DNA from 2 places in the Variovorax sp. efr-133-TYG-130 genome. Region 1 is predicted to be linked to the other one. Evidence: riboswitches for the same ligand, from Rfam matches in the RefSeq annotation. Region 1 holds a riboswitch; the other holds the start of a gene.
The links. A riboswitch is a leader RNA that binds a small molecule or an ion and turns the genes downstream of it on or off. The one in region 1 is predicted to bind glycine.
Positions count from the first base shown of each region.

Region 2: another riboswitch for glycine. It lies ahead of gcvT (glycine cleavage system aminomethyltransferase GcvT); the one in region 1 lies ahead of QRN67_RS21455 (D-amino acid dehydrogenase).

Region 1 covers NZ_JARVTD010000027.1:78,601-86,368, forward strand. The annotation lists gene QRN67_RS21440 (aminotransferase-like domain-containing protein) at 1-758, shown strand, start outside; gene QRN67_RS21445 (PhaM family polyhydroxyalkanoate granule multifunctional regulatory protein) at 850-1,602, shown strand; gene QRN67_RS21450 (FIST signal transduction protein) at 1,648-2,928, shown strand; gene QRN67_RS21455 (D-amino acid dehydrogenase) at 2,947-4,248, opposite strand; glycine riboswitch at 4,342-4,460, opposite strand; glycine riboswitch at 4,475-4,563, opposite strand; gene rfbB (dTDP-glucose 4,6-dehydratase) at 4,678-5,748, shown strand; gene rfbD (dTDP-4-dehydrorhamnose reductase) at 5,745-6,635, shown strand; gene rfbA (glucose-1-phosphate thymidylyltransferase RfbA) at 6,659-7,555, shown strand; gene rfbC (dTDP-4-dehydrorhamnose 3,5-epimerase) at 7,552-7,768, shown strand, end outside.
Region 2 covers NZ_JARVTD010000040.1:49,571-57,338, reverse strand. The annotation lists gene QRN67_RS30295 (DUF3014 domain-containing protein) at 1-546, shown strand, start outside; gene gcvP (aminomethyl-transferring glycine dehydrogenase) at 572-3,481, opposite strand; gene gcvH (glycine cleavage system protein GcvH) at 3,530-3,901, opposite strand; gene gcvT (glycine cleavage system aminomethyltransferase GcvT) at 3,965-5,137, opposite strand; glycine riboswitch at 5,183-5,295, opposite strand; glycine riboswitch at 5,308-5,398, opposite strand; gene QRN67_RS30275 (hypothetical protein) at 5,714-6,274, opposite strand; gene QRN67_RS30270 (L,D-transpeptidase Cds6 family protein) at 6,864-7,337, opposite strand; gene QRN67_RS30265 (MFS transporter) at 7,417-7,768, opposite strand, start outside.

The sequences.
Region 1 (7,768 bases):
CGCGGCTCGAGGCGCTGGGCATGCGCATCCTGCCGGTGCCGCGCCGCGCCGACGGGCCCGATCTGGAGGTGATGGCGCAGTACTGCAAGCTGCACAGCCCCAAGCTGTTCGTGAGCGTGAGCGTGCTGCACAACCCGACCGGCTACAGCCTCACGCCGGGCAGCGCGCACCGCGTGCTCAAGCTGGCCAACGAGCACGACTTCCACATCGTCGAGGACGACACCTACAGCCACCTCGCGCCCGAGCACGCCACCCGGCTCAGCGCGCTCGACGGGCTGCAGCGCACCATCTACGTGAGCGGCTTCGCCAAGATCCTGGCGCCCAACTGGCGCATCGGTTTCCTGGCCGCGCCGCCCGCGCTGAAGGAGCGGCTGCTCGAGACCAAGCTGCTGGCCACGCTGACCTCGCCCACGCTGTTCGAGCGGGCGCTGTCGTGGTGCATCGACCAGGGCCAGCTGCGCCGGCATTCGGAGCGGGTGCGCATCCGCCTCGACGGGGCGCGGGGGCGGGCGGTGAAGCTCGCCATGTCGCACGGCTGCACCTTCGCGTCGGAGCCGGCGGGGCTGTTCGGCTGGGTCGACACCGGCGTGGACACCGACGCGCTCACGCAGCGCATGCTCGACCAGGGCTACCTGCTGGCGCCGGGCTCGCTGTTCCATGCGCGCCGGCCGCCGAGCACCATGATGCGCATCAACTTCGCGACCTCGCAGGACGCCACTTTCTGGAAGGTTTTCAGCAAGGTCCGCGACGAACTCTGACAGCAGGTAAATCCCCGCGCCGGCCGGGCCGGACGGCAAGGGCTTGGAGTAAGCTGGGAACACAAGAAAACCCTCCCAGGAGACCTTCCGCATGAGCAACGCCAGCAAGCCCTTCGACTTCAGCCAGTTCGTCCCCGGATTCGACTTCCTGAAGAACCTCGCCGGCGGTGCCGCGGCGGGTGCCGGTGCCGGTTCGGTGCCTGGGATTCCGAGCCTCGCGAGCTGGGTCGCGCCCACCCTGAGCGTGGAAGAAGTCGACAAGCGCATCCAGGAACTCAAGACGGTCCAGTACTGGCTCGAGCAGAACGGCCATGCGCTCAAGGCCACCATCCAGGCGCTCGAGGTGCAGAAGATGACGCTGTCGACGCTGCGCGGCATGAACGTGCGCATGGAAGACATCGCCAGCGCGTTCACCAAGCAGGCCGCGGCCATGGCCCCGGCGCCCGCGGCTGCAGCCCCGGCAGCCCCAGCGGAGCCGGAGCCCGAGGAGGTCGAGGAAGAAGACGAGCTGCCCGAGGAAGAGGAAGCGCCGGCGCCGCAGAAGACGAAGACGCGCGCACGTCCGGCCGGCGAGGGCGCCGGCGTGGTCGATCCCATGCAGTGGTGGGGCTCGCTCACCGAGCAGTTCCAGCAGATCGCCAGCTCGGCGCTGCAGGACGCCGCGCAGCTGAAGGTGCCGGCCATGGCCCAGCCGCTGGCCGACGCGGTCGGCAAGGCGATGGGCGGCAAGCCGGCGGCAACCAAGGCCCGCAAGCCCGTTGCCGCGGCAAAGAAGGCGGCGGCTCCGGCCGCCAGGAAAAAGACGTCGACCGCCGCGCGCAAGCGAACCTCCAGCCGGCGCTGACGTCATACCCATACATTTTTTGGAAAGAACGGGTTGGCACGCATCATGAAACTGTTTCCCTCCGGTCATGCCACCCACCCGCAATGGCGCATGGCGGCCGGCCTCGTGCTGGCCCAGTTGCGCGCACAGATGGCATTGCCCGACTACGCGCCGTCGCCGACGCTCGGGCTGCTCTACATCACCGACCACTACGCCGCCGAGGCGCAGGACATCCTCGACCACCTGAGCGCCGAACTGCCCGAGGTGACCGACTGGTCGGGCACCGTCGGCATCGGCGTGGCGGCCAACAACGCCGAATACTTCGACGAGCCCGGCATGACGCTGATGCTCTGCGCGCTGCCGAGCGACCAGTACCGCGTGTTCTCCGGCGTCGCGCCGCTGGGCAACTCCGAAATGAGCGGCTTCGAGGCCCACACCGCGCTGGTGCACGCCGACCCGGCCACGCCCGACCTGACCGAGCTGATCGCCGAGATGGCGGGCCGCACCGACACCGGCTACCTGTTCGGCGGGCTCTCGTCGGGCCGTGGCGGCGCGCTTCAGTTCGCGGTCGGCGGCAACGGCAACATCCGCGGCCATGGGGCGGCGGGCGGTGTGTTCTCGGGCGGCCTGTCGGGCGTGGTGTTCGGCGACGGCGTGCGGCTGGTGTCGCGCGTCACGCAGGGCTGCCAGCCGCTGCGCTCGGGCGCGGTGCGCGAGCGCGAGATCACCGAAGCCGACGGCAACCTGCTGCTCAGGCTCGACGGCGAACCCGCCCTGGACGTGCTGCTGGCCGACCTGCAGGTGTCGCTGGAGAGGCCGCAGGAAGCCATCGACGCCGTGCGCAACACGCTGGTCGGGCTGGCCGACGCGGGCAGCGACGGCATCCGCCGCACCGGCGACCTGGGCGCCGACGTGCTGGTGCGCCACATCATCGGGCTCGACCCGACGCGGCGCGGCATCGCGATTGCCGACACGGCCGAAGCCGGCATGCGGCTGACCTTCTGCCGCCGCAATGCGCAGGCGGCGCGGGCCGACCTGATGCGCATCTGCGCCGAGATCCGCGAAGAGCTGGAGCCCGAAGAGCAGACGCTGGCCACCGCGCGCGCCGTGGCTGCCGGCGAGGCCGAGGCGGCGCCGCATCCGGCGCGGCGCATCGCGGGTGCGGTGTACGTGAGCTGTTCCGGGCGTGGCGGCCCGCATTTCGGCGCGCCGGGCGCCGAGTTGCAGATCGTGCGGCACGCGCTGGGCGACGTGCCCCTGGTCGGCTTCTTCGCCGCCGGGGAGATCGCGCGGCACCACCTGTATGGCTATACCGGGGTGTTGACGGTGTTCACGTCCAACGACTGAACACCTTTCAGTCGCGGATCACGCCGGCTGCAGCATGCGTGGCTGCGGCGCCGGCATCCCCGTGAACGCGAAATCCACCTCCGGCGCCAGCCCGCTCACGATGCGCGCGATCGACTTGCCGGAGCCGCAGGCATGCGTCCAGCCGAGCGTGCCGTGGCCGGTGTTGAGGAACAGGTTCGCAAGCTTCGTCTTGCCGATCAGCGGCACGTTGCTTGGCGTGGCGGGGCGCAGGCCGGTCCAGAACTGCGCCTGCGTGGTGTCGCCGGCGCCGGGGAACAGCTCTTCGACGCGGCGCACGATGGCTTCGCAGCGCACGCGGTTCAGGTCGCGGTCGTAGCCGTTGAGCTCGGCCGTGCCGGCGATGCGCAGGCGGTCGCCGGATTCCGAGGTGTAGCGCGAGAACACGAGCTTGAATTCGTCGTCGGTCAGCGAGACCTGATGCGCTTTGGAGGCGTCTTTGACGGGCAGCGTGACCGAATAGCCCTTGGCCGGATAGATCGGCAGGCGGATGCCCAGCGGCGCCGCGAGCAGCGGGCTCAGCGAGCCCATCGCCATCACGAAGGCGTCGCCGCGAATGCGCTGGAAGCGGCCTTCGGCATCGGTGACCTCCACGTGGTCGATGCTGCCGCCGGCCTCGCGCAGGGCGGTGACGGTGTGGCTCATCAGGAATTTCACGCCGGCTTCGGCTGCGAGCCGGGAGAGTTCGCGCGCGAAGCGGTTGGCATCGCCGGATTCGTCCTCGGCCGTGTAGGTGGCACCGGCCAGCTTGGGGCGGATGTGGGCGAGGGCGGGCTCGATCCTCACGGCCTCATCGGCCGAGATGACCTGGCGCTCGCAGCCCAGGGCGCGCATCTGCTCGGCGGGCGCGAGGGCGCCGTCGAATTCCTTCTGCGTCGTATAGAAGTGCAGGATGCCCTGGGTGCGCTGGTCGTAGGCGATGCCGGTGTCGCGGCGCAACTGTTGCAACATCGAGCGGCTGTATGTGCCAAGACGCACGATCTGCTCGATGTTGTGGCGGGTGCGCGCCTGCGTGCATTCGCGCAGGAACTGCAGGCCCCACAGCCACTGGCGCATGTCGGCGCGGATGCGGAACAGCAGCGGGGCGTCTTCCTTGCCCAGCCACTGCAGCACCTTGAGCGGCGCGCTGGGGTTGGCCCAGGGTTCGGCATGGCTGACGGAAATCTGCCCGCCATTGGCGAAGCTGGTTTCGGCGGCCGGGGTGGCCTGCCGGTCGATCACGGTCACTTCGTGGCCGAGTTGCTGGAGGTAGTAAGCCGAGGTCACGCCGAGCAGGCCGGCGCCAAGAACGATCACGCGCATTTCAAGTACCTTTGAGGTGCTGCGCTTGAACGGCGGGCGAGGGTGAATACTATTGAATTAATAGCAAGCAACCGGACGACCGCTGTCCAAGTTGCCGCTCCCCCTGTCCTCGGTACCTGAGAGATTCACCCCGCTGCGCTCGCAGAGGGTTTGCTCCTTCGGTGCATCGCGACCATGTTGAAAGGGTGCGATGGCTCTCCAGACGGCGTTTCAGTTGATGCAGTACTGACCCCCTGTTCGGGCCGACCTGAGCGTTTATGGGAGTTTGCGCCTTCGGTAGGGCCATTTGATGGCCCGCTCTCCTGCAGTGGGGCGATTGTAGGCGGGGCTTGCGCAGGTGCCAACTGCGGAATTAAGGCCAGCGTGCCAATGGGATAATCGCCTGTTGATTTGCCGCAGGGCGATCGTTCCACAACAACAGGGGACCTCATGATCCTGGTTACCGGCGGCGCCGGTTTCATTGGCGCCAATTTCGTACTCGACTGGATCGCAAACAGCGACGAGCCTGTCGTGAACCTCGACAAGCTGACCTACGCCGGCAACCTCGAGACGCTCGCATCGCTCAAGAACAACCCGCAGCACATCTTCGTGCAGGGCGACATCGGCGACAGCGCCCTGGTCGACCGCCTGCTGGCCGAGCACAAGCCGCGCGCCGTGGTCAACTTTGCCGCCGAGTCGCATGTCGACCGGTCGATCCACGGCCCCGAAGACTTCGTGCAGACCAACGTGCTCGGCACCTTCCGCCTGCTCGAATCGGTGCGCGGCTACTGGAGCGCGCTGCCGGCCGACCAGAAAACGGCCTTCCGTTTCCTGCATGTGTCGACAGACGAGGTCTACGGCTCGCTTTCGAAGACCGACCCGGCCTTCACCGAAGAGAACAAGTACGAGCCCAACAGCCCGTACTCGGCCAGCAAGGCCGCCAGCGACCACCTCGTGCGCGCCTGGCACCACACCTACGGCCTGCCGGTCCTCACCACCAACTGCTCCAACAACTACGGCCCGTTCCACTTCCCCGAGAAGCTCATCCCGCTGATGATCGTCAACGCGCTGGCCGGCAAGCCGCTGCCCGTGTACGGCGACGGCATGCAGGTGCGCGACTGGCTGTACGTGAAGGACCACTGCAGCGCCATCCGCCGCGTGCTCGAAGCCGGCCAACTGGGCGAGACCTACAACGTGGGCGGCTGGAACGAGAAGCCGAACATCGAGATCGTCAATACCGTGTGCGCGCTGCTGGATGAGCTGCGCCCCAAGGCCGACGGCAAGCCCTACAAGGAACAGATCACCTACGTCACCGACCGCCCCGGCCACGACCGCCGCTACGCCATCGACGCACGCAAGCTCGAAGCCGAACTTGGCTGGAAGCCCGCCGAGACCTTCGACACCGGCATCCGCAAGACCGTCGAGTGGTACCTCGCGAACAGCGAGTGGGTGCGCAACGTGCAAAGCGGCGCCTACCGCGAGTGGGTCGAGAAGCAATACGACGCAAAGGCCGCGGCATGAAGCTGCTGCTGCTGGGCAAGGGCGGACAGGTCGGCTGGGAGCTGCAGCGCAGCCTTGCGCCGCTGGGCGAACTGGTGGCGCTCGATTTCGACAGCACCGATTTCCACGCCGACTTCAGCAGGCCGGAGCAATTGGCCGAGACGGTGCTGAAGGTCCGCCCCGACGTGATCGTGAATGCCGCAGCACACACGGCCGTTGACAAGGCCGAGAGCGAACCCGAATTCGCGCGCAAGCTCAACGCCACGTCGCCCGGCGCGGTGGCCCAGGCCGCCCAGCAGATCGGCGCGCTGATGGTGCACTACTCGACCGACTACGTCTTCGATGGCAGCGGCAGCAAGCCCTGGAAGGAAGGCGACGCGACCGGCCCGCTCAGCGTGTACGGCCAGACCAAGCTCGAAGGCGAGCAGCTGGTGGCGCAGCACTGCCCGCGCCACCTGATCTTCCGCACAAGCTGGGTGTACGCGGCACGCGGCGGCAACTTTGCCAAGACCATGCTGCGCCTGGCCAAGGAGCGCGACAAGCTGACCGTCATCGACGACCAGTTCGGTGCGCCCACTGGTGCCGAGTTGCTGGCCGACGTGACGGCCCATGCCATCCGCGCCACGCTGCAGGATCCGGCCAAGGCCGGGCTCTATCACGCGATTGCGGGCGGTGAAACGACATGGCACGGCTATGCGCGCTTCGTGCTCGAAATGGCGCAGCAGGCCGGCGTCGAGCTCAAGGCCGGCCCGCAGGCTGTCGAGGCCGTGCCGACCAGCGCCTTCCCGACCCCTGCGAAGCGCCCGCACAACTCGCGTCTTGACACCACCAAGCTGCAGACCACTTTCGGCCTGCGCCTGCCGCCTTGGCAGGAAGGCGTTGCGCGCATGCTGCGCGAGACGCTGTGAAGAACATCCACGAAAAGAAAAGCATGACCAAGACGACGCAACGCAAAGGCATCATCCTGGCCGGTGGCTCGGGCACTCGCCTGCACCCGGCAACGCTTGCCATGAGCAAGCAACTGCTGCCGGTGTACGACAAGCCGATGATCTACTACCCGCTGAGCACGCTGATGCTCGGCGGCATGCGCGACATTTTGATCATCAGCACGCCGCAGGACACGCCGCGGTTCCAGCAACTGTTGGGCGATGGCAGCCAGTGGGGCATCAATCTGCAGTATGAAGTGCAGCCCAGCCCGGACGGGCTTGCGCAGGCTTTCATCATCGGGGACAAGTTCGTCGGCAACTCGCCCAGCGCGCTGGTGCTGGGGGACAACATCTTTTACGGCCACGATTTCGTGAACCTGGTCGCGGACGCCGATGCCAAGACTTCCGGCGCCACGGTATTCGCTTATCACGTGCAAGACCCCGAGCGTTACGGCGTGGTGGCCTTCGACGCCAAGGGCAAGGCCAGCAGCATCGAAGAAAAACCCCTGAAGCCGAAGAGCAGCTATGCGGTCACGGGGCTGTACTTCTATGACAACCAGGTGGTGGATATTGCAAAGGCTGTGAAGCCGAGCGCACGGGGCGAATTGGAGATCACGGCCGTCAATCAGGCGTATCTGGATCGCGACCAGCTCAATGTCCAGATCATGCAGCGCGGCTACGCTTGGCTCGACACCGGTACCCACGATAGCCTGCTTGAAGCCGGGCAGTTCATTGCGACGCTGGAACATCGGCAGGGATTGAAGATTGCGTGCCCGGAAGAAATTGCCTGGCGCAACGGGTTCATCGACAACGCGCAGCTTGAGAGGCTCGCCGCGCCGCTGGAGAAGAGCGGCTACGGCAAATACCTGAAGCGGTTGCTGAGCGACGAGGTGCGGTCATGAAGGCAACGCCGACTGCAATTCCTGAAGTGCTCGTGATCGAGCCCAGGGTGTTCGGTGATGCGCGCGGTTTCTTTTTCGAAAGCTTCAACCAGAAATCGTTCGACGAGGCCGTTGGCCAGCATGTCGATTTCGTGCAGGACAACCATTCGCGCTCGACCAAGGGCGTTCTGCGCGGACTTCATTATCAGATCGAGCATGCTCAGGGCAAGCTCG
Region 2 (7,768 bases), on a different contig from region 1:
ATCGTGCGGCGCTTCGTGGCCACGGTGGACAACCTGGCGCGCGAGCAGGCGCCCGCCAGCGCATGGCCGGTGCAGCCCACGGGCCAGCGCTTCATCACCGAGGGGCAGGGCGAGGCGCAGACCATTTCCGCCAACAACGCGGCGCGCTACAACGGCTTCGTGATGCTGGTGCAGTCGGTCGATCCGGCCAAGGCCGCGGCGGTGTACGCCAGGCTCTATCCGCTGTTCCAGCAGGCCTATGAAGAGCTGGGCTACCCGGGGCGCTACTTCAACGACCGGCTCATCGCGGTGATCGACAACCTGCTGCAGGCGCCCGAGCCCAAGGGCCCGGTGCAGGTGCGGCTGGTCGAGGTGAAGGGCGACGTGCCTTCGCAGCGCCCGTGGGTGCGCTACGAGTACGTCGACCAGGCGCTGGAGAAGGCGAGCGCCGGCCAGAAGATCATGGTGCGCATGGGCCCGGAGAACGAGCGCAAGATGAAGGCCAGCCTGCGCGGGCTGCGCCAGCATATCGCGACCGCGGACCTCGCGAAGAAGAAGTCGCAGTAGCCCAGGCCGGCCTGGGCAACTGGACTCAGGCCTCTTCGGTTTCCTGGTAGTCGCCCACGGGCACGCAGCTGCAGAACAGGTTGCGGTCGCCGTACACGTTGTCGACGCGGCCGATCGGCGGCCAGTACTTGGCGTTCTTGAGCGTGGCCAGCGGGAACGCACCGAGTTCGCGCGAGTACGGGTGGCTCCACTCGGTGCCCAGCAGGCTCGCGGCGGTGTGCGGCGCGTGCTTGAGCGGGTTGTCCTCCTTCGGCCAGACGCCTTCCTCGATGCGGCGGATTTCGCCGCGGATGGCGATCATCGCGTCGATGAAGCGGTCGAGCTCGGCCAGCGGCTCGCTCTCGGTGGGCTCCACCATCAGCGTGCCGGGCACAGGGAAGCTCAGCGTGGGCGCGTGGAAGCCGTAGTCGATCAGGCGCTTGGCCACGTCCTCGGCGGTGACGCCGCTGGTGTCCTTGAGCGGGCGCAGGTCGAGGATGCACTCGTGCGCTACGTGGCCATTGGGGCTGGCGTACAGCGTGGGGTAGTGGTCCTTCAGGCGCGCGCTGATGTAGTTGGCGCTCAGGATGGCCGTCTCGGTCGCGGCCTGCAGGCCCTTGGCGCCCATCATGCGGCAGTACATCCAGCTGATCGGCAGCACGGCCGCGTTGCCCAGCGGGGCCGCCGACACGGCCCCCACGCCGTGCGAGGGCACGCCGGCCGTCACATGGCCCGGCAGGTACGGCACCAGGTCTTCGACCACGCAGACCGGACCCACGCCCGGGCCGCCGCCGCCATGCGGAATGCAGAAAGTCTTGTGCAGGTTCAGGTGGCTCACGTCGCCGCCGAACTCGCCCGGCGCAGCCACGCCGACCAGCGCGTTCATGTTGGCGCCGTCCACGTACACCCGGCCGCCGTGCGCATGCACCAGCTCGCAGAGTTCCTTCACGCGAGTTTCGAACACGCCGTGGGTGCTGGGGTAGGTGATCATCACCGCGGCCAGGTTGGCGCTGTGCTTTTCGCAGGCGCGCTTCAGGTCGTCCATGTCGACATTGCCCTGCGCGTCGCAGGCCGTCACCACCACCTGCAGGCCCACCATCTGCGCGCTCGCGGGGTTGGTGCCGTGCGCGGAAGATGGAATCAGGCAGATGTTGCGATGCCCCTGGCCCTTGGCTTCATGGAAGGACTTGATGGCCAGCAGGCCCGCGTATTCGCCCTGCGAGCCCGCGTTGGGCTGCAGGCTGATGCCCGCGTAGCCGGTGGCCTCGCACAGCCAGGCGCGCAGCTGCGCATCGAGCTGGGCGTAGCCGAGCTGCTGGTCGGCCGGCGCGAAGGGATGGATGTTGGCGAACTCGGGCCAGGTGATGGGGATCATCTCGCTGGTCGCGTTGAGCTTCATGGTGCAGCTGCCCAGCGGGATCATGCTGCGGTCGAGCGCCAGGTCCTTGTCCGACAGGCTGCGGATGTAGCGCAGCATGGCGGTCTCGCTCTTGTGGGTGTTGAACACCGGGTGCGTGAGGAAGGCGCTCGCGCGGCGCAGGTCTTCGGGGATCAGCGGCGTGGTGTTCGCGGCCAGGTCGTCGAAGCGCGGCAGCTGCTTGCCGGCGGGCGCGAACAGGGCCCACAGCGTCTCGACGTCGGCACGCGTGGTGGTCTCGTCGAGCGAGATGCCCAGGTGCTGCTGCAGGCGCTGGCGCAGGTTGACGCCGGCGGCCTGCGCGCGCTCGATGATGGCCGGCGTGTCGTCGCCGGTGCGGATCGTCAGCGAATCGAAGGCGGTGGTGTTGACCGGCTCGCGGCCCATCTGCGACAGGCCCGCCGACAGGATGGCGGTGAGCGCCGCCACGCGCTGCGCGATGCGCGTGAGGCCGTCGGGCCCGTGGTACACGGCGTACATGCTGGCCACCACGGCCGGCAGCACCTGCGCGGTGCAGATGTTGGAGGTGGCCTTCTCGCGGCGAATGTGCTGCTCGCGCGTCTGCAGCGCGAGGCGGTAGGCGGGCTGGCCGTGCGTGTCGACGCTCACGCCCACCAGGCGTCCCGGCAGCGAGCGCTTGAACTCGTCGCGGCAGGCCAGGTAGGCGGCGTGCGGGCCGCCGTTGCACAGCGGCATGCCGAAGCGCTGCGTGGTGCCGCAGACGATGTCGGCGTCGAACTCGCCCGGCGCGACCAGCAGCGTCAGCGCCAGCAGGTCGGCCGCCACGATGAAGGCGGCATCGCACTGGTGCGCATGGCCCGCGAGCGGGCGCAGGTCGTGCACGTGGCCGGTGGTGGCCGGGTACTGCGCGAGCACGCCGAAGAATGCGCCGCTCACCATCAGGTGCGGCAGCGTTTCCGACACCGTGCTCACCTTCACCTCGATGCCCAGCGGCGCGGCGCGCGTCTTGATGACTTCGATGGTCTGCGGATGGCAGTCGCCCGACACCAGGAACACGTTGCTCTTGGCTTTCACGCTGCGCTTGGCGAGCGTCATGGCTTCGGCGGCGGCCGTGGCTTCGTCGAGCATCGACGCGTTGGCGATGGCCATGCCCGTGAGGTCGCACACCATCGTCTGGAAATTGAGCAGGGCTTCCATGCGGCCCTGCGAGATCTCTGCCTGGTAGGGCGTGTAGGCGGTGTACCAGGCGGGGTTCTCGAGGATGTTGCGCAGGATGACGCCCGGCGTGTGCGTGCCGTAGTAGCCCTGGCCGATGAAGTTCCTGAACACCTTGTTCTTCGAGGCCATCGCCTTCAGCTCGGCCAGCGCGTCGGCTTCGGTCACGGGGGCCGGCAGCCGCATCGGCCGCGCCCGGCGGATGGCCGCGGGCACGATGCCGTCGATGAGCTCCGAGCGCGTTTCCGAGCCGATCACCGGCAGCATGCGCGCCTCGTCCGCCGCATCGATGCCGATGTGGCGGGCGAGAAATTCTTCGGCATTCTCTAGTTCTTGCAAAGAGGGAAGGGCGGGAATCGGCATGGCGGTGGGGGCTCGGGAAGAAGGGGGCTCGGAAGAAAAATCAGGCGATCAGGACTCGGCCGCGAACTTGTCGTAGGTGGCGGCGTCCAGCAGGGCGTCGAGCTGCGCGGGCTCGCTCAGCTTGACCTTGAAGAACCAGCCGGCGGCCAGCGGGTCGCTGTTGGCCAGCGACGGGTCGGCGCGCAGGGCTTCGTTCACTTCGGTGATCTCGCCCGACACGGGCATGAAAACGTCGGCTGCCGCCTTGACCGACTCGACGACGCCGGCAACTTCGCCCTGCGCAAAGGTCTTGCCGACTTCGGGCAGGTCGACGAACACCACGTCGCCCAGCGCGTCCTGCGCGTGCAAGGTGATGCCGACGGTGGCTGCGTCGCCTTCGGCCGACACCCATTCGTGGTCCTTGGTGTACTTGATGCTCATGGTGAGAAAACTCCTCGTGGAAAAAATGAATCGGGGTGCAGAGCCTAGCCGGGTCTGCCGCGTTCAGCCGCGGTAATAGCGGGTCGGCACGAAAGGCATGGTCGAGACTTCCATCGGCACCGGCTTGCCGCGCACGATGGCCTGCACGCGGGTGCCGGGCTCGGCGAAGGCGGTGGCCACGTAGCCCATGGCGATGCAGCGGTCGGCCGTGGGGCCGAGCAGGCCGCTGGTGACGATGCCGATGTCCTGGCCTTCGAATGACTGCAGCACCGTGCCGTCGCGCACCGGAATGCGCTCCAGCGCCACGAGGCCCACGCGCTTGCGCTTCAGCGTGTCGTGGTCGGTGTGGCCGGCGGTGCCCGCCGTGGCGGCGGCGAGCTGCGCGAGGATCTTCGCGGCGCCGGGGAAGCCGCCTTCGCGCGCGCCGCCAGCGCGGCGCACCTTCTGCATCGCCCAGTTGAGCGAAGCCTCGACCGGCGTGGTGGTGGTGTCGATGTCGTTGCCGTACAGGCACAGGCCGGCTTCGAGCCGCAGCGAATTGCGCGCGCCCAGGCCGATGGGCTTGACCTCGGGCTGGGCCAGCAGCAGGCGGGCCAGCGGCTCGGCGTCCTTCGCGGCCACCGAGATCTCGAAGCCGTCTTCGCCGGTGTAGCCGCTGCGGGTGACGAAGGCGGGAATGCCGCCGATCTGCAGCGCGCCGCCGGTCATGAACACGAAGCGCTCGATGCCGGGCGACAGCCGCGCCAGCGTGGCCGCGGCCTTGGGGCCCTGCAGCGCGAGCAGGGCGTGGTCGGGCAAGGGCTGCACCTCGCAGCGGGAGCCGATCTTCTGCTGGATGTGCGCGATGTCGGCCACCTTGCAGGCGCCGTTGACGATCACGAAAAGCGAGCCGTGGCCTTCGTTGAAGAACATCAGGTCGTCGAGGATGCCGCCTTCGTCGTTCAGCAGCAGGCCGTAGCGCTGCTTGCCGGCGGGCAGGTCGATCACGTCGACGGGCATCAGGGTTTCGAAGGCGGCCGCGGCGTCGGGGCCGACGAGGCGCAACTGGCCCATGTGGGAGATGTCGAACAGGCCGGCCGCATCGCGCGTGTGCTTGTGTTCGGCCATGAGGCCGGCGGGGTACTGCACCGGCATGGAATAGCCGGCGAAGGGCACCATGCGGGCGCCGAGCTCCACGTGAAGGTCGTGCAGCGGCGTCTTGAGAAGTTCGGTAGCGGGTGCGGAGGAAGCGGCCACGGGGCACTCCAAAGGGGCAGACAAAATCCATGACGCAAGCCATGGGCCACCCCTGCTGTCCGCTTTACCTGAGAGATTCGCCCCACGATCGGGGTTTGCTCCTTCGGTGGGCCGCTGCGCCGTTTGCGGTACGGCGGCCTCTCTCCAGCAAGGAAACGCCGGTGTTCGCCGGCGCCTTGTCAGTCCTTTTGCCTGAGCGTTCGGGAAACCCCTGCGCCTTCGGCGGCCCCGGCTGGCGGGGCTCTCTCCTGACCCCGCCGAGTGTAGTTGATACGGGAAGGAGCGCTGTGTTCAGGGCTTGTGCGCAGGCCACCGCGTGCTCCCCTCCGCGAATGTCCCCCGCCCTTCGGGCTCCTCCTTTATTTCGCTGCGGGGAGCACCCGGCGCCCCGCGCACGGTGGGTACGGCGCTTGTTCGGGCAGTTCAACCGCGTGGTCTATCGATCACGACGATGGGGTGCCTTGCGCAGCGAAATAAAGGGGGAGCCCGAAGGGCGGAGGACATTCGCGGAGCAAGGTACCCCGTCGGCGTGAGCGCGCCCCTAACAGCACTCGGCACAAGAGAGCGCTGTTCCAGTCAGTGCACGACTTCAGCCGGCGGCAGCAGCTTGTCGATCCGCTCGCGCAGCGATTCGGCGCGCTCGGGCCCGGCGGCTTTCTCGATTTCCGTGAGCATGAGCGCGGCGATGGTCAGCATGGCTTCGCGGTCGCGGGCTTCGCGCAGGGCGTCGCGCATCTGCAGCGCGAACTTGGGATCGCGGCGCACGAACATGCGCTCGCAGATGTCGAACAGGAACATGCGCGTGGTGGCCAGGGAGCGCTTGCCGTCGAAGGTGTCGGCCGATGTGGCGATCTGGATCGGCTCGCTCGCGGGGAGCGGTGCGGGTTGGGCGGGCGCCGGGGCAGGGGGCACGGCCTTGCCGGGGGCAACCGCCACCTTCGGAGTCTGCAGATAGCCGCGCTGCACCAGCGTCTGGATGGCCTGCTCGGCTTCGTCGCGGGTGCTGAACAGCGGGCTGAAGTCGCTCAGCGAACGCCGCCCGTCGGCCATGAGCAGCAGTGCGCGTTCACGCTGGCTGAGCGTGCGCTGTCCGCCCTGGAGTTCGTCGCGCGCCTTGTCGGTCTTGGTGGGAAACATGGCAGCCACAGCTTTCGGAGATCGAGGGCAGCAGCATCGTTGCAAGCGGTGACATCTTCATGAACCCTTTTCGCTTATGGAAATGGCGTTGGCCCCGCACGATTTCCCGGTACCTCGACTGCCTTGCCCGGCGGTATGCTCCGGCACCGCGGAAGGGGCCCACCTCATGCTTCCCATCGTCTTTGCACTCATGGCGACAGTCCTGCTGCTCGTGTGGATGGGCTTTTTCATGATGGGATCGCTGCCGCTGCTGATCCTCAAGCACGACACGCCGCTGGACTCGCGCTTCATCCGTGGCCTGTTCAACGTGTATTACCTCGCGACGATGCTCACGGGCAGCGCGGCGGCGCTCTGCTACGCCTGGTCGGGCAGGCCGGCATTTGCCGCGGGCATGGCCTTCGTCGCCGGACTGGCCTTTTCGCTGCGCCGCTGGCTGATCATTCCACGCATGGACCTGCTGCGCGGCACGATCCCGGCGCTGGACGTTTCGGCCCGCCGGTTCCGCCAGCTCCACATTGCCGGAATGGCGCTCAACGTGATGCAGTTGGGCACCGTGGCCTGGGCCCTGACGAAGCTGGGTTGTGAGCCGTCAGCCGCCCGCGCTTTCCTTGCGGATCAGCCACTGGTTGCCCACGCGCTGCAGCTCGAGTGTCTTGCGACCCGTTTCCTTCACCTTGTCGGCGCGGTAGACCTGCTTGAACCTGGCGCTCGCGGCCTGTCCGTTGATGCTGATGACGAGGTCTTCGATGCCCACGCTGATGCTCGACTTGTCCGCGATGCGCGCGCGCCGCTCGGTCTCCCAGCGCTTGCGGTCCTGGTTGCGCGCCGGCGTGAAGTCGGGCGCGTAGGCGGCGAGGTAGCGGTCCGCGTCGCGGGCCGACCAGGCCGCGGCCCAGGCGCGCACCGCGGCCTCGACTTCGGCGATGCCGACCGTGGGAGCGGGGGCTGCTGTCTCGGTAGCTGTGGGCGTTGCCGGCGTTGTCGGCGGCGTGGCGCCGAATGCGGCCGTGGCCAGCAGCAGTCCACCGGCGAGCAGGCTGGTGGTCGTCAAGGATCGGTTCATGGCGCAGTTCCCTCTTTGTCGGTTATAGGCGTCGAGTCCGACGCCGATTCTGGCAGTGAACCAACGCGCCGCGCGAGGCTCAGGCCGCCGCTCGCTCCACCTCGGCCGGCATCGCCTGCATCGACCGGTTGCGCAGCCTCAAGGCCAGCACCGTCGCGACGCAAAGCACGCACAGCACCGTCGTGAGCGTGACGCCGAGGCCGCGCGCATCGGACAGCATGCCGAACAGCGGCGACACCAGGCCGCCCACCGACAGCGCCAGCCCCAGCGTGATGCCGCTGGCCGTGGCCGGGTTGCGCGGCAGGTAGTCCTGCGCCAGCGTCACCTGCGCGGCGAAGGGCAGGAACATGCACATGCCGAGCAGCGCGGTGCAGGCCAGCGCCCAGCCGGCATCTGGCGCGAGCACCAGGCCCGCGAGCGACGGCAGCGCG